4 regions of the Renibacterium salmoninarum ATCC 33209 genome follow, and region 1 is predicted to be linked to each of the others. Evidence: riboswitches for the same ligand, from Rfam matches in the RefSeq annotation. Region 1 holds a riboswitch; each other region holds the start of a gene.
The links. A riboswitch is a leader RNA that binds a small molecule or an ion and turns the genes downstream of it on or off. The one in region 1 is predicted to bind S-adenosylmethionine.
Positions count from the first base shown of each region.

Region 2: it holds a riboswitch for S-adenosylmethionine, as region 1 does, so the genes downstream of both, RSAL33209_RS05960 (aminotransferase class V-fold PLP-dependent enzyme) here and RSAL33209_RS15730 (hypothetical protein) in region 1, are expected to answer to the same signal.
Region 3: it holds a riboswitch for S-adenosylmethionine, as region 1 does, so the genes downstream of both, RSAL33209_RS06970 (bifunctional o-acetylhomoserine/o-acetylserine sulfhydrylase) here and RSAL33209_RS15730 (hypothetical protein) in region 1, are expected to answer to the same signal.
Region 4: it holds a riboswitch for S-adenosylmethionine, as region 1 does, so the genes downstream of both, RSAL33209_RS04370 (DUF1737 domain-containing protein) here and RSAL33209_RS15730 (hypothetical protein) in region 1, are expected to answer to the same signal.

Region 1 covers NC_010168.1:169,264-174,814, forward strand. Annotated here, with positions in the region: gene RSAL33209_RS18385 (SRPBCC family protein) at 11-274, shown strand; gene RSAL33209_RS00835 (LOG family protein) at 271-1,374, shown strand; gene RSAL33209_RS00840 (VIT1/CCC1 transporter family protein) at 1,395-2,486, opposite strand; gene RSAL33209_RS15730 (hypothetical protein) at 2,640-2,903, opposite strand; SAM riboswitch class IV at 2,918-3,049, opposite strand; partial or broken gene RSAL33209_RS00850 (sodium:solute symporter family transporter) at 3,092-4,584, opposite strand; gene RSAL33209_RS00855 (cupin domain-containing protein) at 4,740-5,315, shown strand; gene bla (class A beta-lactamase) at 5,346-5,551, opposite strand, start outside.
Region 2 covers NC_010168.1:1,172,015-1,177,565, reverse strand. Annotated here, with positions in the region: gene RSAL33209_RS05975 (3-phosphoshikimate 1-carboxyvinyltransferase) at 1-255, shown strand, start outside; gene rsgA (ribosome small subunit-dependent GTPase A) at 231-1,328, shown strand; gene hisN (histidinol-phosphatase) at 1,375-2,187, shown strand; SAM riboswitch class IV at 2,250-2,363, shown strand; partial or broken gene RSAL33209_RS05960 (aminotransferase class V-fold PLP-dependent enzyme) at 2,414-3,809, shown strand; gene RSAL33209_RS05955 (class I SAM-dependent methyltransferase) at 3,882-4,655, shown strand; gene RSAL33209_RS05950 (Nramp family divalent metal transporter) at 4,742-5,551, shown strand, end outside.
Region 3 covers NC_010168.1:1,368,611-1,374,161, forward strand. Annotated here, with positions in the region: gene metX (homoserine O-acetyltransferase MetX) at 1-519, opposite strand, end outside; gene RSAL33209_RS20010 (homoserine O-acetyltransferase) at 551-706, opposite strand; partial or broken gene RSAL33209_RS06970 (bifunctional o-acetylhomoserine/o-acetylserine sulfhydrylase) at 703-2,016, opposite strand; SAM riboswitch class IV at 2,107-2,234, opposite strand; gene RSAL33209_RS06975 (VOC family protein) at 2,370-3,008, shown strand; gene RSAL33209_RS06980 (CPBP family intramembrane glutamic endopeptidase) at 3,102-3,854, opposite strand; gene RSAL33209_RS06985 (histidine phosphatase family protein) at 3,948-4,625, shown strand; gene efeU (iron uptake transporter permease EfeU) at 4,727-5,551, shown strand, end outside.
Region 4 covers NC_010168.1:852,320-857,870, reverse strand. Annotated here, with positions in the region: gene RSAL33209_RS04375 (ABC transporter ATP-binding protein) at 1-1,767, shown strand, start outside; SAM riboswitch class IV at 1,829-1,956, shown strand; gene RSAL33209_RS04370 (DUF1737 domain-containing protein) at 1,991-2,203, shown strand; gene RSAL33209_RS04365 (rhodanese-like domain-containing protein) at 2,200-2,622, shown strand; partial or broken gene RSAL33209_RS04360 (O-succinylhomoserine sulfhydrylase) at 2,619-3,842, shown strand; gene RSAL33209_RS04355 (hypothetical protein) at 3,986-4,192, shown strand; gene RSAL33209_RS04350 (alpha/beta hydrolase) at 4,202-4,927, shown strand; gene RSAL33209_RS04345 (hypothetical protein) at 5,004-5,551, shown strand, end outside.

The DNA of each region.
Region 1 (5,551 bases):
GGATATGAAAATGAAGGCTTCCTACAAGATCATGAATCACGTGGTTGAGTTTGAAGAAGGTCGTCGGATCGCTTGGCGGCATTTTTATGGTCACATTTGGCGCTACATTTTGGAGCCGGCCCAGGGCGGAACTCTCGTGACTGAACAGTGGGATGCGCGTAATATGCGCGGAAAACTGGGTTTGCGATTGACTGGGTTTACTCGCAGACACCCAGGAAATATTGAGCGCACCTTGCTACAAATGGCTGAGTATTTTGGTCAGGAAACCGCGTGAATGTTCGTAATGTTGAAGTAGAGTCTTTGGCGCAGTTGCACGAACTTCTGGCGGCTAAGCCGACGTCCATCAAGGGTTGGCATGTGCAGTCATTGGATCTGCGTGGGCTGAACTTTGACGGAGTTGACGTCTCCGGTGCGGTATTTCTGGGTTGTCGGTTCAGCCCAGAGGCTGAGGCTCGATTTCGTTCGCAAGGTGCGCTGATTTTCCCGATTATCCCGGACGTGCCATTTGACGCGTATCGAGCTCGGCTTTACTCGGGTTCTGAGCTTTACACCGGCCTGCGCGATGGGTACGAACAAAGCGTCGATGGCCAGATATATCAGTGGACGCTGACTTCTGAACGCAGTTTAGATTCCACGCTAGCCACGGCAATGCACGACCACGCGATAAGCGATGCCCTTGATGATCTACTCACGAGCGTTAACGCCGATGGCGCAGGGCTGGGTGAAAAAGTGGTTGGCGTGATGGGCGGGCATGAAGCAGCCCGGGGGAGCGCTGCTTATCGCACCGCGGCAGAGTTGGGTGCCCGCCTTTCGCTGGCCGGGTTTACGGTAGCCACTGGTGGCGGACCCGGCGCAATGGAAGCTGCAAATCTAGGCGCTTGGCTGGCCAACGAGTCGGCAAGTTCACTCGAATGGGCAGTGCAGCATCTCAGCACCGTACCGGACTTTCGCCCCTCGGTTGCGCGCTGGGCGCGCACGGCCCTAGACGTCGTCGAACGTTTCCCCGGTGGCCCGATCAATTTAGGAGTTCCGACCTGGTTCTACGGACACGAGCCGCCAAATGTCTTTGCCAGCAGCATTGCAAAATACTTTACGAATTCGGTCCGCGAAGCGGTGCTTTTAGAGCGTTGCCGGGCCGGAATCCTGTTCTCGCCTGGTGCCGCTGGAACCGTACAGGAGATCTTCCAAGACGCATGTGAAAACTACTATGCCGCGGCCGAGCCGGTGCCGATGGTGCTCTTAGGCAAGCGCTATTGGACCGAAGAACTGCCCGTTTGGCAGTTGCTTCAGCGCCTTGCCTCTGATCGCGGTATGGCTGAGCGAATCTTGCTCACTGATGATCAGCAAGCGGCTGTCGATTTCTTGGGCCAATAGCTAGCCTTGGCGGCCGGGTATCAACCGGTAACAGTGCCGAAAAGCAGCCCCAGCAGATAGGTGGCAATTGCTGCACCAAAGCCGATCAGCAACTGCCGAACTCCGCGCGCCAGCGGCGGTGCGCCAGAAAGCAAACCGACTACTGCGCCCGTTGCTAGCAGCGCCAACCCAACCAGAACTGCCGCCACCAGAATCGCGCCGATTCCGGTCATGCCGAAGATGTATGGCAGCACCGGGATAATTGCCCCCGAGGCGAAGAAGCAGAAGCTAGAAATCGCGGCGCCAAATGCGGTGCCAATAGTCTCATGATCCGGTGCAGCAGATTCCAGATCGGGCTGGAGCGAGAAACTCGGATTGCAGTCGCACTCGAATTTACCCATCCGTTCGGCGGCCCGGTGTTCGGCCTCCTCTTGACTCATGCCGCGGGCGCGATAGGCCAGTACCAACTCATTTGCGTCAATGTCCAAGGCTTTCGCCGCCGAGAGTGTGATCTGGGTTGGCCGCGAGGCGTCGAGCAGCTCGCGCTGCGAACGCACTGACACGTATTCTCCCGCGCCCATGGACAACGCGCCGGCAAGTAAGCCAGCAATGCCAGCGAGCAGCATAATATTCGGTTCGGCGCCCGCTCCGGCCATGCCCATCAGTAGCGACAGATTGCTGACCAGTCCGTCGTTAGCGCCGAAGACTGCGGCGCGGAACGTGCCGGAGAGACGATTGCGGCCGCGCGTTGCCAGGCCCCGAACAACTTCTTCGTGGATTGCCTCATCAGCTGCCATGGCGGCAGTGGCATCGTGGTCTTTTGAATACGGCGAATGGGACTCGGATCGTTGGGCCAGTGCCAGCACGAACACTGAGCCGAAGTGCCTAGCGAGGAAGCCTAGGATTCGGTTGTTGAGCGAGGCTTTCCGCTTCTTGTCAGCGTGTTCGCCAAGTAATTTGAGCCAGTGCGATTCATGCCGTTTTTCCGCTTCGGCAAGGGCCAGCAGAATATCGCGCTCCTCGCCGTCGCGCTTTGTTGCCAGGGCGCGGTATACCGAAGCTTCGGCACGCTCGTCGGCCAAGTACGTCTGCCAACGTTTTATTTGTGCTGTGGTGGGGGCGGTCTCAGCCACGTTATCTCCTCGGGTCAGCCCCAACTTTAGCTGTTATTTCCGGGGATTTTCGGCTGGGATTCCTTAGTTTGGAGCTTCGGTGCACCTCAACCTTCAACGAAGGTTTGGCGATAGCCAGCCGACTTTGCGATAGCAAGAAGACCGGCTTCCTTGCTATCGCAAAGTCGGCTGGCTATCCTGAGTCGGTGCCAAGCTGAATTCCATTTCCTGACCATTGCGCAGGCCGGTTCGAGCCACCGTCACGGTCAGCGTGAGCCGTTCGCCGTCCCAGCGACTTGGTCGCACAGCATTGGCTAGTGCGTTGAGCAATGAAGTGGGTTTGGCGACCCAGAAACTGCGCCATTCGCCGTCGTAAAGGAACGCAACGGTGCCGAGATTGACCTCGACGGCGGGGAGAACAAAACGAATGCCAGACACGGGCGTGCCTTCCGGGAGTGCTCTTACCCGCCGGGTTTGTCTCGTGGCCCGCCAGGTCGCTTCCTCATCCGAGCCACCCTTGAACATGGGGTTGGCGTGCGGCCAGTCGGAGCTGTGCTGTGACAGAGCGACCGCAACTCATGAAGCACTCCCACTCTAAACCCGGGAACGGGTAGCACCGCGTAATATTACGCAGTCTCCTTTTCTCGTGCTGAGTCCGGAGTCACCGCGCCTTTGACGCGCGAATTCCAAATGCTCATCGTGGCAGCTGAGGTTCGCGGCGTCGCAAGTGAGACCACCAGGTAAACCAGCAAGGATGACCCCAGGCCAAAGTAAATTGGTTCATTCGCGTAAATACCGTCTTCGCTGGCAATAGCGCCGGTGCTGAACAAAATGAGAAGCAGCACGGTAACGACGGCGCCCACCGCCATCGAGGCTGCCGCAGCGATCCCGGTCCCGCGTTTCCAGACCAGGCCGCCGATGATCGCGACGAGCAGCCCGCCGACCAAGATGTCTTAAGCGATAGTCAGCGCGGCAACCACGTCCTTGACTGAGATTGCGACCAGAATGGCAACTACACCCAGGCCAAGTACCCACAAGCGGTTTGCGCGCACATCGTGTTCTGGATTGTCACTGTCTTGGGTATTGGCGACTTTGCCAAACCAGCTGGCGATAAATGGCAATACGTCTGCTCGCGCCACCGCAGCTGCCAACACCAGTCCGCCGAGTCCGATGGGCAGCAGATTCGCGGCAACTTCGGCGTAGACGGCATCTTTGCCGCCGGTCGCAATATCGATATTTGGCATCGCCACTCGAGCTGCTATGCCGATCAAAGCACCGGCAACGCCATACAGAATGCAGTAAATACCAGCGGTCGTGCCGCCCCAGCGGGCTACCTTCGGCGATTTTGCCGTGAAGACGCGCTGCCAGATATCCTGACCGATCAGCAAGCCGAGCGTGTAGACGACAAAGTAGGTGATGATCGTTTGCACGCCGATGCCATCGATCTGGAAAAAGCTTTCTTTGACGCGGTCCTTGATCGAATCAAAGCCACCCTGGTTTCCCGCGGCAACTAGCGCAAACGGCAACATCAGGCCAAAGACGCCCAAGGTCTTAACGACGAACTGGGCCATATCGGCCAAAGTAATCGACCACATGCCGCCGATGGTTGAGTAAACCAGCACGATGGCTCCACCCAGGGCAATGGAAACCCAGCACTCCCAACCAAACAACACCACACAAATAGTGGCGTAGGCGCGAGTCGAAGTAGTACAGAGCATCACGGTGTAGGCCAGCATCACGATAGAAGAGGTTTGGGTCGCTGTGTGTCCGTAACGCAAGCTCAGCATTTGCGAGACGGTGTAGATCTTCAGCCGCTGGATAGTGCCGGCAAAAGCCAGACTGAGCACTAACACGCCAACGCCAATTGCCAATTGCCACCACGAGCCACAGCCCGGAGAGGCCTTTGCTATAACCCAGGCCGACGCCACCAACGGTAGATGCACCGCCAAGTACGACGGCGGCCATGGTGCCGGTGTTATAGCGCAGGGCCTAGCCGTCTGCCCGCCACCAGGAAATCGGAGTTGTTCTTGGTTCTGCTCTTTCCCCAGAAGCCGAAACCAAGCATTGCAACAAGATAGGCAACAACAATGGCAATATTGACGATGTTTTGTGCGTCCATCTGGAGGCCCCCGGAGAATGGCATATAGGCCAAATAAATTGCCTATTTAAGGAAACTAATGTTGCTTGGTAGGCTATTGTGTGATCGAGGTAACAGTCAAACGTTACGCGGGTCATAGGATTTGTGTAGACGGATGAAAGCGAGAGTGAAGCTACATGAAGGCGCTGCCGGCAGAGCCGAATCAAGGTCCAGTGCAGATCGGCTCTCGAATTCGAGCCGCCCGCCAAGCTCAGCGACTCACCATTGAGCATGTGGCTGAAGCAACCGGTCTGACTAAGGGATTCTTGAGCCGGGTAGAGCGCGATTTTACCTCTCCCTCGGTCGCCTCATTGGTGACTTTGTGCGAGGTACTCGCCATTTCCATCGGCGACCTTTTTGTTGCGCCCAGTACGCACTTGGTGCGTGCCGCTGAAGGCCCGCGTGTTTCGCTGGGTGGCGAGGGGATCATCGAAAGATTACTCACCGAACGGTCAGAACGTCGTTTGCAGGTGTTGCACGCTGAGATTAAGCCCTTTGGCAAGGGTGAAGACGAGTTGTACACCGTTGATTGCGAAGTTGACGTTTTGCACATCATCGAGGGTGAGCTCACCTTGCGGTTCACCAGTGAAAGCTACGAACTTTCCACCGGAGACACGCTGTCTTTTCCGGGGCGCGAACCACATTCCTGGACAAATTACAGCGACAAAATCGTCCGAGTGCTCTGGATACTTACTCCGGCAGCTTCGCACTAGCGGTCAAGATGTGATGCTCAACCGATGGCCTCAAGCATCGCCTTGCTCATTTGGATCGGTGCTTACCGCCCGGCTCAGGATTGCTAAGGTAACCGGAGGTTTAGCTTTCCGGAAGATCACGCCAACGTCGTTCAGCGTGCCGTAGCTGCCGCTGCCAGTCTTATCCGCGAGCTCGGCTTCTTTTGGAATTCCAGCGCCCATTTTTTGAGCCGAGGTGGTGTTTCGAAGCATCCAGC
Region 2 (5,551 bases), 1.0 Mb from region 1:
ACCGACCGCCTTGCCGCTCTTGCGGCTGAGATCAATGCCCTCGGTGGGCACGTGGCTGAGACTGCCGATGGCCTAATCATCGAGCCACAGCCCTTGCATAGCGGGATATTCCACAGCTACGCCGACCACCGAATGGCTACTGCGGGCGCGATCATCGGTCTTGCAGTGCCCGGCGTCGCCGTCGAAAATATCGCGACCACAGCAAAGACAATGCCGGAGTTTCCCGAACTATGGCACCGGATGTTGGCTCAATAGTGGCCCGCGAATGGGATGAGTCTGATGTTCGGATTCGGCCTAACAAAAAAGGAACTCGTCCGCGAACCAAAGATCGACCAGCGTATTCTGACGCACTCATCGGTCGGATTATCACTGTCGACCGCGGCCGCTATACCGCGATCGTTGACGAAGGACTCGATACTGAACGCGTCTTGATCGCCGCCCGAGCCCGCGAACTGCGTCGCTCACCAGTTGTCGTAGGTGATTTCGTCTCGCTAGTCGGTGATACTTCCGGCGAGCCAGACACTTTGTCTCGATTGGTTCGGATAGAGGGACGCAAAACTCTGTTACGTCGTTCTGCTGATGATTCCGATCCAGTTGAGCGAGTGTTAGTGGCCAATGCGGACCAGCTGGTCATTGTGGTCGCTGCGGCAAACCCCGAGCCTCGCACCGGTTTTATCGACCGCGCACTAGTTGCCGCCTACGATGCTGGGCTCGATCCGATCCTGCTCATCACCAAAACGGATGTGAAAGACCCAGCCGAATTGCTGGCACATTATGAACAGCTCGATTTCACCATCGTGCTCAGCCGAACAATTGGCGTTCAAGCAGAAACTGGATCTGCAGCGTTAGCGAATGACGCAGTGGAAAAACTCAGCGAACATCTAAATGGCAAAGTCTCGGTTCTGGTTGGCCATTCCGGCGTCGGGAAATCCACTATGGTCAACGCACTCACCGGTGCTGCCCGTGCAACCGGCGGCGTAAATTTGGTGACTGGCCGTGGCCGGCATACCTCTTCATCCGCGCTTGCGCTGCCACTCGCCGAAGCTCAGCCCGGTAGTTGGATTATTGATACACCTGGCATTAGATCATTTGGTTTAGCGCATGTTGATCCGGCCCGGATCTTGAACGCCTTCCCTGATTTATTACCGGGCTTGGAAGATTGCCCACGCGGTTGCAAGCACGACGCCGAGGCGCCCGAATGCGGGCTAGACGCTTGGGTTACGGAGGGAAACGCCGGTGAAAGCGGACCAGAACGATTAGCATCCTTCCGCCGTTTGCTTGCCGCAGTGCTGGCAAGTCCGTCGAATACAGGCACGAGCTCGAACTGAGCGAAGAATACTCAGAATTCTTGAAATTTCAGGATAGCGTTGAGGCATGAACTTCGCCCCGCAAGGTTACAACGATGATCTACGCCTCGCGCACGTCATCGCAGACTCCGTTGATGCTCAGACTATGGACCGATTCAAGGCTCTCGATCTGAAAATTGAGACCAAGCCCGACCTGACTCCGGTAACTGACGCAGACAAAAGCGCTGAAGAGGCGATCCGGAGCCAGTTGTCGAGGTCTCGGCCGCGAGATGCGATCTTAGGCGAGGAATTTGGCAGTTCCGGCCATGGATCCCGCCGGTGGATCATCGATCCGATTGATGGTACTAAAAACTTTGTTCGGGGCGTGCCGGTCTGGGCCACGCTGATCTGCTTGGTAGATGAGGGCGTGCCGGTCGTCGGGTTAGTCAGTGCGCCAGCGCTGGGCAAACGTTGGTGGGCTTCTAAAGGGACCGGTGCATTCACTGGAAAATCTTTGGCTGCAGCGAGCAGACTTCGAGTCTCCAACGTGTCAAAACTAGCCGATGCTTCCTTGTCTTATTCCTCGCTTAAGGGCTGGCGTGAGCGGGGCAATCTTTCCGAATTCACTACTTTAATGGATTCCACCTGGCGGAGCCGGGCCTACGGCGATTTCTGGTCGTACTGCCTAGTTGCCGAAGGCGCGGTAGACATCGCCTGCGAACCCGAGCTGAACCTGCACGATATGGCAGCTTTGGTTCCCATCGTGACTGAAGCCGGCGGCAGATTCACCTCCTTGGAAGGCACGGAAGGCCCCTTTGGTGGAAATGCCTTGGCCACTAATGGAATTCTGCACTCAGAAGTATTGCGTCTGCTGAACCCACAGCTGGATCCGCTGATCTAAGCACAAAGCAGTGTTCCGTAACAGTGTGCGAAGACCTGCCTGATTCCTTTAGGCTTGTTTCAGGTCACGAGTGCCAGCGTTAAACCCCGGTTTGCTGGCCGGCAACCCTCCTATCGCGGCGGGGTGCCCCGGGTGACGACCTGGCCGGACCGGAGTGGTCCCGGCAAGCGCGACCTTCCAGGCCTGTCACGGCCAAACAGTGGAGGTTTTCTTTAAACGAGGTCTCATGAGCACGCTTACTGTCGAAAACCCCGCCCCGAATAAGATCGATCTGCCCGCGTTACTTCCGGTTGTGGGTGCAGAACTACAAGCACCGCTGATTCACGGCGGTCAAACCCGGTACGTCAATCTGGATTATGCTGCTTCTGCTCCGGCAATCGAATCGGTTGCTGAGTATTTGCAGGAAATCTTGCCTTATTACGCCAGTGTTCATCGTGGCGCTGGCTATGCCTCGCAAATCAGCACCTCGGTCTATGAAAATGCTCGAAACATCGTACGAACCTTTATCGGTGGCCGAGCAGACGACGCCGTGATTTTCACGCGGAACACCACTGATTCGCTGAATCTGTTGGCTCGTTGCCTGCCAGAAGCGGACGGCGCAACGCAGGGCGACGTGCTGTATTTGGATATTGAGCATCACGCTAATCTGCTGCCTTGGCAGTCGCTACCGCATCGAAGCGTGCTCGCTGCGGACACTATTGCCGAGACAATTTCGGTACTTGAAGCAGAGTTTGCTGCTGGACCGGTTTCGCTACTCGCTATCACTGGCGCCTCAAACGTCACTGGCGAAATTCTCCCAGTAGCCGAGCTGGCCGCATTGGCCCATCGACACGGAGCCAGGATCGTCGTCGACGCGGCGCAGTTGGCTCCGCACCGCCGCATCGATATCAGCGCCGCTGGCATTGACTATCTAGCCTTTTCTGGCCACAAGCTCTACGCTCCCTTTGGCGCGGGCGTGTTGGTTGGTCGCCCTGATTGGCTCGACGGCGGCCTACCCAATCTCTTTGGTGGCGGTGCGGTGCGCGAAGTCCGACTTGATTCGGTCAGCTGGGCAGAAGGCCCCGCAAGGCATGAAGGCGGCACGCCGAATGTCTTGGGCGCCGCGACATTGGCCCGGGCCGCCGAGGCGCTAGCTAACCTGGACCCGATTGCTTGGCGCGAGCACGAAGACCAGCTTCGAAGCACGCTAATTGAGACATTGGCAGAGATCCCGGGCGTTCGGGTACACACGCTGTTTAAAGACACCGATAGTTACCCCGGCGGCGGCAGCATCGGCGTGGTAAATTTCTCGATCGAAGGCTACGATTCAGGCTTGGCTGCGGCGTTCTTGTCCGCGGAATTTGCCGTTGGCGTCCGCGATGGCAGGTTTTGCGCCCACCCCTTGCTGCGCCGTTTAGGGCTGCCTTCCGGAATCTCTTCGCGCGAGCTTCGGCGTCGGGTCCAGACTTGAGGACGTCAACCAACTTATTGCTGGCGTCCGCACTTTGGTAGAACAAGGCCCTAGCTGGGACTACGTCGTCGACGCCGGCCGTTGGGTACCGGCCAATGACTCCCGGGTCTTCCCCGACTGGGCGCCCAATACCCACGGCACCGCTGGCGCTGCGCCGTGCGCAACTGAATAGTTCGCCCGGGTAGCCGGGTGGATTAGAGTGGAGGCGCTGAAACACGCAAACCGCTATGAGGAGGCCGCACTCGTGCCCATCAATCCGCAGCAATCAAGCGGGCCCAAAATTGAAGATCTTCGACGTCGCGAGCTCGGCTCGGCTTTTGCCACCGGCGGTGAACTTTACGAGCGGGTTCGCCCTGGTTATCCGGACGGACCCGCTCGCTGGCTGGTTCCGGCCGGGGCGAAACAAGTGGTTGACCTTGGCGCAGGCACCGGAAAATTCACTGAGCGGCTCGTTGACATTGGACTCGAGGTGACGGCAGTTGATCCTTCGGCGAATATGCTCAGACAGCTTAATCAACGCTTTCCAGAGGTACGCACAGTGGTCGGCAGCGCTGAAGGTAGCTCGTTGGCAACAGCGAGCGCCGATGCAGTGCTGGTTGCCCAGGCCTGGCATTGGTTCGATCCGATCGCGGCGAGCACTGAAATCGCACGAGTGTTGCGTCCAGGCGGCACATTCGGCCTCATTTGGAACCAGCTGGACGTACGTGTGCCTTGGGTACATCGACTGTCCAGAATCATGCACGCCGGTGACGTTCATCAAAGCGATCATCAACCCGTCATTGGCAAGGAGTTTAGCCCAGCGCGTTCGCATTTGAGCCATTGGAACCAAACTCTCTGCCCAGCGGAGTTGATTGAATTGGTCAAATCTCGGAGCTACTATCTGCGCGCCAACGAAACAAGCCGCGCGAAGGTTATCCAGAACATGAACTGGTACCTTTTTGAGCATCTAGGACACCGAGCCGAGGATCAACTTGATTTGCCCTATCTGACGATTGCTCGGCAGGTAAAAAAGTCCTGAGCTTGATTGCCAAATCGAAGCCATAAGCCTAGAATTTCGTTATGCCTAAATTATTTTAGTAGGCACACCGATTTTCAGGAGAATGTGTGCTGCAAAAGACGTCAAAGATCAAGGTTCCGGCCAGAACAATTTTCATGCTGGGCCCGGCCTTCGTCGCGGCAATTGCTTACGTTGATCCTGGCAACGTCGCCGCGAATCTCACCAGCGGCGCAAAGTTCGGTTACCTCCTGGTCTGGGTTTTGGTAGCAGCGAATCTGATGGCCATGATGATCCAGTACCAGTCAGCCAAGCTGGGCTTGGTAACGGGTAAATCGCTCCCTGAAGTTTTGGGGACTCGGCTCCAACCAACCGCACGACGAGCATTCTGGCTCCAAGCTGAGCTCACGGCGATGGCTACTGACCTTGCGGAAGTAATCGGCGGAGCCATCGCCTTGAATCTACTCTTCGGACTCCCCCTCCCCATAGGCGGACTCATCGTTGGTGTCCTGTCGATGGCAATGCTCGCGGTGCAAAATCGATTTGGTCAACGCCATTTCGAATCGGTCATTATCTTTTTGTTAGCGATCATCACGGTTGGCTTCCTCTTCGGCCTGATATTCAGCCCACCAAATGCCGGCGACGCGGTAGCCGGGCTCCTACCGCGGTTCAGCGGCTCAGAATCGGTACTTCTCGCCGCCAGCATGCTTGGCGCTACCGTCATGCCGCACGCAATCTATCTGCATTCTGCATTAGCCCGGGACCGGCATCGACCGGCCGGTTCAGAAGCACCAAGCGCAGGGAAATTGCGTCAACTTTTGCGCGCTACCAGGGTCGACGTCGTAGTTGCGCTACTTATCGCTGGCACCGTCAACATTGGCATGTTGCTTCTCGCCGCTTCGACGCTTCGCGGCGTCGAC
Region 3 (5,551 bases), 1.2 Mb from region 1:
TGAACGATACGAAATATGCGCAATTCGTCGCGCCAGCCCCAGCCCAGCCAGCGGCGGTCGACCCGAATAATAGTCACCGCCGTCGAAATTGGCGTCCTGCCAGATAGCGAGGACCTGAGTCTGCGCCAAAGCGATTTGCTCCGCGGTACTTGCTCCGCACGAGGCCAAGATCACTGCCTGACGCAGGCGGTCGGGAAACTCTGCCGCCCATTCCAGCGCCCTAGCGCCCCCCATTGAACCACCAATCACGGCATGCCACTGCTGGATGCCCAATGCATCCGAAAGCACTGCCTCTGACCGCACGCTATCTCGCAATGTTAGGTAGGGAAAGCGCGAGCCCCAAGGCACGCCGTCGGGCGCTAACGACGACGGACCAGTGCTGCCATAACAACCGCCCAGAATATTCGCTGCGACCACGAAAAAGCGGTTGGTATCGATAGCTTTTCCGGGGCCGACCAAACCGTCCCACCAGCCATCCTCATCGCTGTCTCCCCTGGCAACATGCGTGCTGCCGGTCAAAGCGTGCTGAATAAGAACCGTAGTTGAAGCATCAGCGTTGAGTTTGCCCCAGCTTTACATAGGCCAAAACCACTGCCGGGATGCTCGCGCCGGATTCGAGCTCAACATCACCGATCAACTGATATTGCAAAATGCCATCGGCAAAACTCTCTGCTGCGGTCTCCGCAGAAACTTCCAATGCCGTCAAGACTTTGCCGCCCGGAAGCCTGCATCCAAATCAGCCAAAATATCGTCAATGTGCTCCAGCCCAACCGATAGCCGGGCCATTGATGGGCTGACGCCGCTCGCGAGTTGCTGCGCTTCGCTCAGTTGCGAGTGCGTTGTGGACGCCGGGTGAATGACCAGCGAGCGGACATCACCAATGTTGGCCACGTGCGAATGCAATTCCAGTCCGTCAACGAACTTTTTGCCCGCTTCAACGCCGCCTTTGATTTGAAAAGCGACTACCGCACCGGTGCCACGAGGCCCATATTTCCGGCTGCGCTAGTACCAGGGGCTAGATGGCAGGCCTGCGTAGGCTACGGACTCGACGCTGTGATGTTCACTGAGCCATTGGGCGACTTCGACGGCGTTGGAAACATGCCGTTCTACCCGCAGGCTCAATGTTTCCAAGCCTTGCGCAATCAAAAAGGCGTTGAATGGCGAGACCGCTGAGCCAAGATCGCGCAGCAGCTGAACTCTGGCCTTGAGGATATATGCCAAATTGGCACCTAGGGCACTACCCACACCCAAGTCCCGGGCAAAAACCAAGCCGTTATACGACTCATCCGGCGTATTGAATCCGGGGAACTTCTCCGGATCCTTCGCGTAATCAAACGTGCCGCCATCGACTATGACACCCGCGATAGCCGCACCATGACCACCGAGATACTTCGTCGCCGAATGCAGTACGACGTCCGCTCCCCATTCGAGCGGGCGAATCAAATAGGGCGTGGCAAGCGTCTTATCGACAATGAGGGGCACGCCAGCTTCATGCGCGACGGCGCTAACACCTTCAATGTCCAGGATGTCCTGGCGCGGGTTAGAAACCACTTCGCCAAAGAGCAACTTGGTGTTTGGCTTTATTGCTGCACGCCATTGATCCAGGTTGTCCGGATCGTCAACAAAAGTTACCTCGATCCCGAACTTCTTGAAGGTGTGAGCAAAAAGGTTGTAGGTGCCGCCGTAGATGCTCGGGCTAGAAACAATGTGGTCGACGGCCTGAGCAATATTGAGCACGGCAAGAGTTGCAGCGGCCTGCCCCGAAGAAAGCAGCAGCGCGCCAACGCCGCCCTCAAGATTCGCAATGCGCTGCTCAACGGCGTCCTGGGTGGGATTGCCGATTCTGGTGTAGATCGGCGCCAATTCAGCGAGCGCAAACCGATTTGCCGCACTTTCAGCGCTAGGGAAAACAAACGAGCTTGTTTGATAGATCGGCAACGCTCGCGCGCCAGTAACTGCATCTGGTTCTTGGCCGATGTGGATTTGTCGTGTTTCGAAAGACCAACCATTACTCATAGGGCTGGCTCCTTTTCTGGAAAGGGCCCAATAATCAGCAGCGGCCGGACGGTGGCCAGAGATACCCCGTTCAACCGGGTGCGATGCATCGACCCGCGCTTGCCTCTACCGGTTGGTGGAGGCCAGGTCTTCACCCGGGGCACCCCGCCGCGGTGGAGGGTTGCCGTCCAGCAAGCCGGGGCAGGCGTCTGGTCAAGACATTGCTGGCACTCGTGACCTAAAACAAGTTTGCGCAAGCAAAGCTCATCAGTTCAAGTCCATGACGGGGTGTGACGTTTTTTGGCCAGCCCCCACAGCTGTTGCTTAGGTCACCCTAAGTCGAGACAGGGGTCACAAAGTGCAAGGATATGGGCATGCGCATGGATCACGTTTCTTACGCTTGTGACCCCGATGGACTAGCTGCCACCTCGGAGCGGATTGTCACGGCACTCGGCGTCAAAGCCGTGTGCGGAGGCGTACACCCTCGCTTCGGTACGCGGAATATGATCATCCCGCTCACCTCGCGCCACTACCTCGAAGTTGTCGAAGTCCTCGACCACCCTGCTTCAGATAAAGCACCCTTCGGCCAAGCCGTGCGTGCTCGCTCCAACGCCGGTGGCGGTTGGATGGGCTGGTGCGTCGAAGTGAACGACCTTTCGCCTTTTGAAGAACGGCTTGGCCGCTCTGCAGTGCCTGGTAACCGAAAGTTCCCAGACGGTCGCGAGCTTGTTTGGCAGCAAATTGGCATCAAGGGACTCATCGCCGATCCGCAGGTGCCCTACCTGTTGAAATGGGAGGGCGATCCAAGCCTGCACCCGTCTCAGGCAGAGCCCAGCTCTGTGATTTTGTCTAGCCTTACCATTGCCGGCTCGGCTGAACGGGTCACCGAATGGCTTGGCGAGTGTGTGGACAAGCCGCTCGAAGACGTTGCCGTCGAATGGATCGCTCCGCACGGAACGCCGGGCATCATGAGCGTGACCTTTGAAACAGCGAACGGTCCAGTAACCCTCTAATTTTTTTCCATCCGTTGAGTGTCGACTTATGGCGAGTTTGAGTACGATTTATTCGCCACAAGTCGACACTCGACGTTTGTTTAAGGGTGTTGATCAGCCGAAACCTAGTTGCCTACCGAAAGTGAACGCGGCAATGTCTAATAAACTATGCGCGATCACCAGCGGCATGACTCGCTTCGTCTTGGTATAGAGCCAGCCAAAGACCAGGCCCATCGCAACATTGCCAATAAACGGTCCGAAGCCCTGGTACAAGTGATAGCTGCCGCGCAAAATTGCGCTGGCAATAATCGCTGGCCACAGCCGCCATCCCAGCTTATTCAGCCGGTCCAGCAAATAGCCGACGACGATTACCTCCTCCAAAACTGCGTTGCGGATCGCGGAAATCACCAGCACCGGCACTGTCCACCAAAATTCCTGCAGCGAATTGGGCACGAGTTGCGCGGTAATTCCCAACGCCCGGCCAATCGCATAGAGCCCAAGTGACGGCGCACCGATGAGCACCAATAGCCCCACACCCCACAGCAAATCGCGACCCGGCTTAGCGAAAGTGAAGCCGATCGCGGTGAAACCACTTCGGGCTGGTTTCCAGAGTAAATAGAGCACTAACGCCAAAGGTATTAAGGCGAAGAAGTTGCCCAGCAGCTGATACGCCAGGTCAAAGTATTCGCGATTGTTTTTGCTGGTATTCAAGGTGGCCGTGGCTTGGGCGATCGGACCTCGGCTGAGGTTATCGATCAAATTGACCACGGCATAGACCGCAGATTGGCCAAGAGAAAGCCCCAGCACAATCAAAATTTCAACACGCCAACGCTTGCGTAATGCGCTGGGTGGGCGGCGAACAGACATGGCACCATCCTGCCTCGGCATCCTTGTGCAAGCCGTTACGACACCCGGTGCGCAACAGAACCGAGCACAGATTTCGAACACTAGACTCAGATCATGAGCGCACCCCGGCAGATCTTGATGCTCCGACACGGTCAGTCTGAGGCGAATCGAGACCAGACCATTTACAACCGCGTGCCTGATTACCGAATACCGTTAACCGATATTGGTTTAGCTCAAGCAACCGCGGCGGGTGAAAATATTCGACGCCGTCTTGATGGCCAACAAGTCTGCGTCTACGTCTCCCCCTATTTACGCGCATATCAAACCCTGGAAGCTCTAAACTTGGGCAACTTGGTGGAACGGGTCATCGAAGAACCTCGGCTTCGGGAGCAGGACTGTGCAAATTTTCAGAATCCTGCCGAGATCGCAGATCAAAAGGAGCTTAGGAACGCCTACGGGCATTTTTTCTACCGATTCCGTGAAGGCGAATCGGGCTCGGATGTTTACGATCGGGTGTCGTCGTTCTTGGAAACTTTGCATCGACATTGGCAGAAACCTGATTACGCCGCCAATACCTTGCTGGTGACGCATGGACTCACCATGCGCCTTTTTTGTATGCGCTGGTTTCATTGGTCCGTTGAGTACTTCGAGTCGCTCAATAACCCGGAAAACGCGGAAGTGAGATCACTTCTTTTCGACGACGGGCGTTATCGCCTGGACTTGCCTTTTGAACAATGGAACGCTGTCGCACCCGGCCAGACGGTGCTGGATAGCCCCCGGGTAACGTGGTAATACGTTATGAGCGCATGACTTAATTGGCCTGAGACAACGGCCAGAGGGTAGCCTTACCTATGTTCTGAACGATTTGGAACCTAGCTACCGAGAGAACGCTCTTGCTCGCAACTTTGGTGATTGGCCTCCGCGAAGGCCTAGAGGCCGCACTAATTGTCGGCATTATTGCGGCGTTCTTGCGGCGCAGCGGCAAAAGCCTTTTCGCTATGTGGATCGGCATTGGCATAGCGGTGGCGATCAGCCTTGGCGTCGGGGTAACCCTAGAAGTCATCTCCGCCGGACTACCGCAAGCCCAGCAAGAGGGCATGGAAACAATCATCGGCGCAGTCGCCGTCGTAATGGTTACCGCAATGATTCTCTGGATTGCAAAGAACGCCCGGTCGCTCAAGGGTTATTTGGAAGCACATGCCGCGAGTGCGCTAAAAACCGGTTCGACGGCGGCACTCGCCACCATGGCCTTTCTTGCAGTTTTGCGAGAAGGCGTCGAAACCGCAGTCTTTCTGCTGGCAGCATTCCAATCCTCGGTCGACCCGCTACTGGCTGGTGCAGGTGCTCTGATCGGTGTCCTGATTTCTATCGTCATTGGCTATGGCATCTACCGTGGCGGCGTCAAGCTCAATATGGGCCGCTTCTTCACCATCACCGGCGTCTTCCTGGTCTTAGTTGCCGCGGGTCTAGTACTCAAAGCGCTTCGTACCGCACATGAAGCAGGCTGGATCATGATCGGTCAAGATAAGACGGTCGACTTGTCCTGGCTAGCGCCAAATGGCTCAGCACAGGCGGCATTGCTGACTGGTGTTCTTGGCATACCGGCAGATCCGCGAGTTATTGAAGTTCTAGGTTGGCTGCTCTATCTCGTTCCCATGCTGCTTTTTGTGCTGTGGCCAGCAAAGCGCCGCATTGCGCCCGCCAAGTTGCCTGCTTTT
Region 4 (5,551 bases), 680 kb from region 1:
CTGTTTCGCCGGGTCTACAGTCTTTTTGCTCCGCATCGCCGCGCTTTGGTCATCACGGCGGTTCTGGTTTTGGTGGGGGCCGCCCTTTCGGTAGTACCCCCGCTGCTCACCCAACGCGCCTTCGATGACGGCCTTTTCCCTGGATCAGGCAAACCGGACTTGCCGGTCTTGAGCCTCATTGTTGGTGCGATGATCCTGGTTTACATCGGTTCGGCGCTCTTGGGTGTTTGGCAAACATATCTCACAGCTTCAGTGGGCAACCAGGTCATGGGCGCACTCCGCGTGCGACTTTTTGGGCACCTACAGGCGATGGATCTGAGCTTCTTTACTCGCACCAAAACCGGAGTCATTCAATCGCGGCTGCAAAACGACGTCGGCGGCGTGGCAAGCGTATTGACCAATACGGTTTCAGCGATTCTCGGCAATACCGTGACCGTAATCGCGGCATTCGTGGCTATGTTGCTGCTGAATTGGCAATTGACGGTAGTCGCCGTGGTCTTGATGCCAATCCTGGTCATCGCGCAACGGAAAGTGGGCCGGGTTCGTGCTCGGATAGCCACAAAAACCCAGGAATCACTCTCCGAGATGTCCGCCATCACCCAGGAAACTTTGAGCGTCTCTGGAATATTGCTCTCAAAGAGCTTCAATATGCAAGGGGCTGAAGTACAGCGTTATTCTGCCGAGAACAAGAACCAGATCCGGCTGCAAGTAAGCCAAGCAATGAGCGGTCAGTGGTTCTTTGCAATCGTCACGATCTTCTTGTCTTCGATTCCGGCAATCGTCTATTTCGTGGCTGGCTTACTGGTTGATGCTGGCGCGCAAGCAATCACCGCCGGAACGATTGTGGCGTTCACTACGGTCCAAGCGAGATTATTGTTTCCGCTGACGAGTCTGATGCGGGTGGCCCTTGATCTGCAGACGTCGGGCGCGTTGTTTTCCAGGATTTTCGAGTATCTCGATCTCAAACCGGCGATTGAAGATCGTCCGGACGCCCATCCGTTGCGGGAACTGAGCGAACTGGGCCGCATTGAATTTCAAGATGTCAGCTTCGCCTATCCAGATGCGCAGGCTGGTGAACGCCCCACCCTAGACGGCGTCAGCTTCAGTATTGAGCCGGGGCAGTTTTCCGCTTTTGTCGGATCCTCTGGGGCGGGCAAAACCACCATTTCTTATTTGATCCCCCGGCTCTACGAAGCTAGTTCCGGCCAGATCCGTTTTAGCGGCAGTGATGTGAAGGATCTCTTGCAGGACTCTTTGGTTGCCCGTATCGGCATTGTGAGCCAAGAAACCTATCTTTTCCACGCCACCATTGCCGAGAACCTCCGTTACGCCAAGCCCGAGGCTACTGATGCAGAACTTCACGAGGCGACGCAGCGCGCAAACATTTATCAAACCATCATGAGCTTTCCCGATGGCTTTGCCACCTTGGTTGGTGAGCGCGGTTACCGGCTTTCCGGCGGCGAGAAGCAGCGAATTGCGATCGCCAGAGTGCTGCTCAAAGATCCTGCAGTTTTGGTGCTCGATGAAGCTACCAGTGCACTAGATTCGATTTCGGAGCGCGTAGTGCAGGCAGCTTTGGAAACTGCCTCGCATGGGCGCACCACGGTTGCCATTGCGCACCGACTTTCCACTGTCGTCGGGGCAGATGTGATTTTCGTGGTGGAACAAGGACGAATTGTGGAGCGCGGGGCCCATCAAGAGCTGCTCGCACTCGCAGGGCGCTATGCCGCACTGTATTCGGAGCAAATCAACTCCGCTTCTGAGTAGCTACGAAACAAAGTCACATCTATGCCGGTTGCCGAGCGCATTTGTGCTAATTTTGCTCTCGAGTAACGAGCGCCAGCACGCTTCGGAATTTTCGTCGCATTGCCCTGAGTTGCTGTCCGGCAACCCTCTCTTCCGGTGGGGTGCCTCAGGTGACTACTCGGCAACGTTCACGGGTTGCAAGCGGATTCACTCCTTCTTGCACCCACTGCAAAAGGAGTCTTCAATGGCTGAATCCCGCCTAATCTACCGGTTATTAACCGGTCCGGATGATCATGCGTTCTGTCAGAGGGTGACTGACGCACTCGCCGAAGGCTATGTGCTCTACGGCAGTCCCGCTGTAACCTCAAATGATGGCACCGCGATCGCCGCGCAAGCTGTGATTTTGCCCGGTTTCAACGCGGCCCAGTCCAACGCACTGAGCGATGGCGCGCAATGAGCTACGCGGGAGACCTCACCCCGGAAGAGGCTTGGCAGAAAGTAGCCGACGGCGCCACCTTGGTCGATGTGCGCACCGAAGCCGAGTGGCAGATCATTGGCGTTCCGGACACTTCCTCAATCGCCGTCGAGCCGAAGTTTGTGCAGTGGAACTTGGCCGGAAATGTCTGGAATACCGCGTTCCTTGCTGAGCTAAAAGCAGCGGTGCCAGCTGATTCAGAGCTGGTCTTCCTCTGCCGTTCTGGTGCCCGCTCAATCTCGGCCGCTGAAACCGCTACCGAGGCTGGATTTATCTCATACAACGTGCTTGAAGGCTTTGAAGGCGTGCCAAATTCCTACGGTGATCGCACCGTGAACGGTTGGAAGAATCGCAAGCTGCCCTGGACCAGTGCGACTCATAACGAGGGTCAGAGCGAATGAGCTTCAATCCCGCAGCGGCTGAATGGTCCGCGGATACGCAGGCCGTGCGTGGCGGCCTAGATCGAACCGGTTTCTTTGAAACGTCGGAGCCGATTTTTACCAATTCTGGTTTTGTTTACGAATCCGCTGAAGCCGCCGAGCGTGCCTTTACTGGCGAGGACGAGCGCTTCGTCTATTCGCGCTATGGAAATCCCACCGTGGCAACGTTCCAAGAGCGGTTACGGCTGCTCGAAGGCACCGAAGACTGCTTCGCGACTGCCTCCGGAATGTCCGCGGTATTCGTCGCATTGGGTGCGCTGCTTGGCGCTGGCGATCGCGTGGTCGCTTCGCGATCGCTCTTCGGCTCTTGCTTCGTGATCTTAAATGAAATTCTGCCGCGCTGGGGCGTGGAGACGGTCTTCGTTGACGGGCTGGACCTGGACCAATGGCGTGAAGCGCTTTCGGTGCCGACTAATGCGGTGTTCTTCGAGTCGCCGTCAAACCCGATGCAAGAGATTGTAGACATCCGGGCGGTCTGCGATTTGGCTCACGCCGCTGGCGCAACTGTCGTTGCGGACAATGTCTTCGCCACCCCGCTGCTGCAACGCTGCACCGACCTAGTCGCCGACGTCGTGGTTTATTCCGGCACTAAACACATTGACGGCCAGGGCCGCGTGATGGGTGGGGCGATTCTGGGCAGCAAGGAATTCATCGATGGGCCGGTCAAACAGCTCATGCGGCACACCGGGCCTTCATTGTCTTCGTTCAATGCCTGGGTGTTGACCAAGGGCCTGGAAACGATGGCATTGCGCGTGAATCATTCATCCGCTTCGGCTTTAGCGCTGGCCGAGTTTTTGGAGCAGCAGCCAGCGGTCGAATGGGTCAAGTATCCGTTGCTCAAATCGCATCCGTAGTACGAGCTGGCTGCCACTCAAATGAAAGCCGGCGGCACTGTGCTGACCTTCGCGCTGCGTAGTACTAACGGGCGCGGGGCAACCGGCAGCAGCGGCAAGGACCAGGCGTTTTCGCTGCTCAACGCGCTGAAGATTATCGATATTTCGAACAACTTGGGCGATTCAAAATCGCTCATTACGCATCCGGCGACCACGACGCACCGAGCGATGGGTCCCGAGGGTCGCGCCGCCATCGGGCTGTCCGACGGCGTCGTCCGGCTTTCCGTGGGCCTGGAAGACCTCAACGACCTGCGCAACGACCTAGCGCAGGCCCTAGCCACCCTCTAACCGGTTTCGGATAGCCAGGACCAACGCGAGCCCAACCGCCAGGTGGCGGTAACTCGAGCAAAGACTGAGTTCCGACGGCGGTTCTCTCGCCGACGCACTGGGTGGCATGATGAGAATAACTCGTCTTGACCAAAGGATTTCACGTGTCTGATCTACGCTCTGAGCCAGCCGAGCTGTCTGCCAATGTCAGCAATCGACCACGCTACGATCGCGAGTTGGCCACATTATTACAAGCCAATCCAGAACTCACCATCCCACCATTTAGCGCGGAACTTGTTGCGCAAATTCGCACGACACACGGACCTTCCGAACTTGAAGCACTACTCGCTGACAGAGCTATTGAAACCTAGGAATACCAGGTGCCCGGCCCTGACGGTGCACCGGAAATCAAGCTGCTCGTCCTCCGCTCCACCGAGTTCAGCGGGCCTCGACCGGCGCTCTATTACATTCACGGCGGTGGCATGATCGTGGGCGATCGGCACGCCATCACACCGCAACAAGTGGACTGGGTGGAACAATATGGCGTAACGCTCATATCGGTGGAATACCGCTTAGCGCCGGAGCATCCACATCCAGCTCCGGTAGAAGATTGCTATGCCGGCTTGCTCTGGAGCGTAACACACGCGGCTGAATTAGGTATTGATGCGCAGCGTATTTTGCTTGGCGGAGTGAGCGCTGGCGGCGGACTCGCAGCCGCTACCGCGTTGATCGCCCGCGACCGAAAAGGCCCAACGCTAGTTGGACAATTGCTTGCCTGCCCAATGCTAGATGATCGGAACATTACCGTCTCCAGCCAGCAGTACGCCGGCTTCGGCCAGTGGGATCGAGAAAGCAATGAATTCGGCTGGGCCGCATTGCTTGGTGAAGGTCACCAGGACGCCGAGATTTCGCCGTACGCGTCACCTGCCAGGGCTACTGACCTCAGCGGCTTGCCGTCTGCCTATATTGATGACGGTTCGGCCGAAGTTTTCCGTGATGAGGGGGTCGACTACGCCAGCCGGTTATGGGCCGCTGGTGTGCAGGCCGAACTGCACATTTGGCGGGTGCTTTTCATGGATCGGAAAGGTTTAGCACCGCCTTGGTAAGTAAAACTGCTCAAACCGCCCGAGATTCCTGGTTACGCCGCATTTTGGACGTCTGAGTGCGCGTAAACTAACGGCGATGCACGAACTAACCGGCCGAATAGAGTCGCTTGACCCCCAGGCTAGCCAAAGCCTCAAAGTGATTAGTTACTTTGAGGCGCTCATCAATGGAAAAGTCAGCGTTGAGGCGCTATTGCGGGCAACCGTCACTTTGACCGGTTGTGCTTGCGGCTATCGACCTGCCGCTGGCAGATCAATTCGGCTGAGTCTTGATGGCCAACGAACCTCGCCGCACTTCGCGCCCGATCAGGGCGGCCAACGATTGACGCTCGATGACGGCGGTCAGCTGTGGTTAGAGCGCGACGGCGTCGAACACGCCAACGATGCTCTGGTGCTAGAACGGTTGGGCCTAGCAATAGCCATCGCCAAAGGCCGGATCGGTGAACCGCAACGGTATCTAGAGTTGGCCTTAGCTGAAGGTACGGCAGAATCTGATCGGGCTGCCGCTATTGCGGCATTGCAATTACCAAACGGGCAACGGGTCAAGGTGCTCGCTTGCCGGGTCGAATTCAGCTTGCCCGATGCGATTCACCAGGCTGTGCTGAGTACTCGACACGGGCTAGTCAG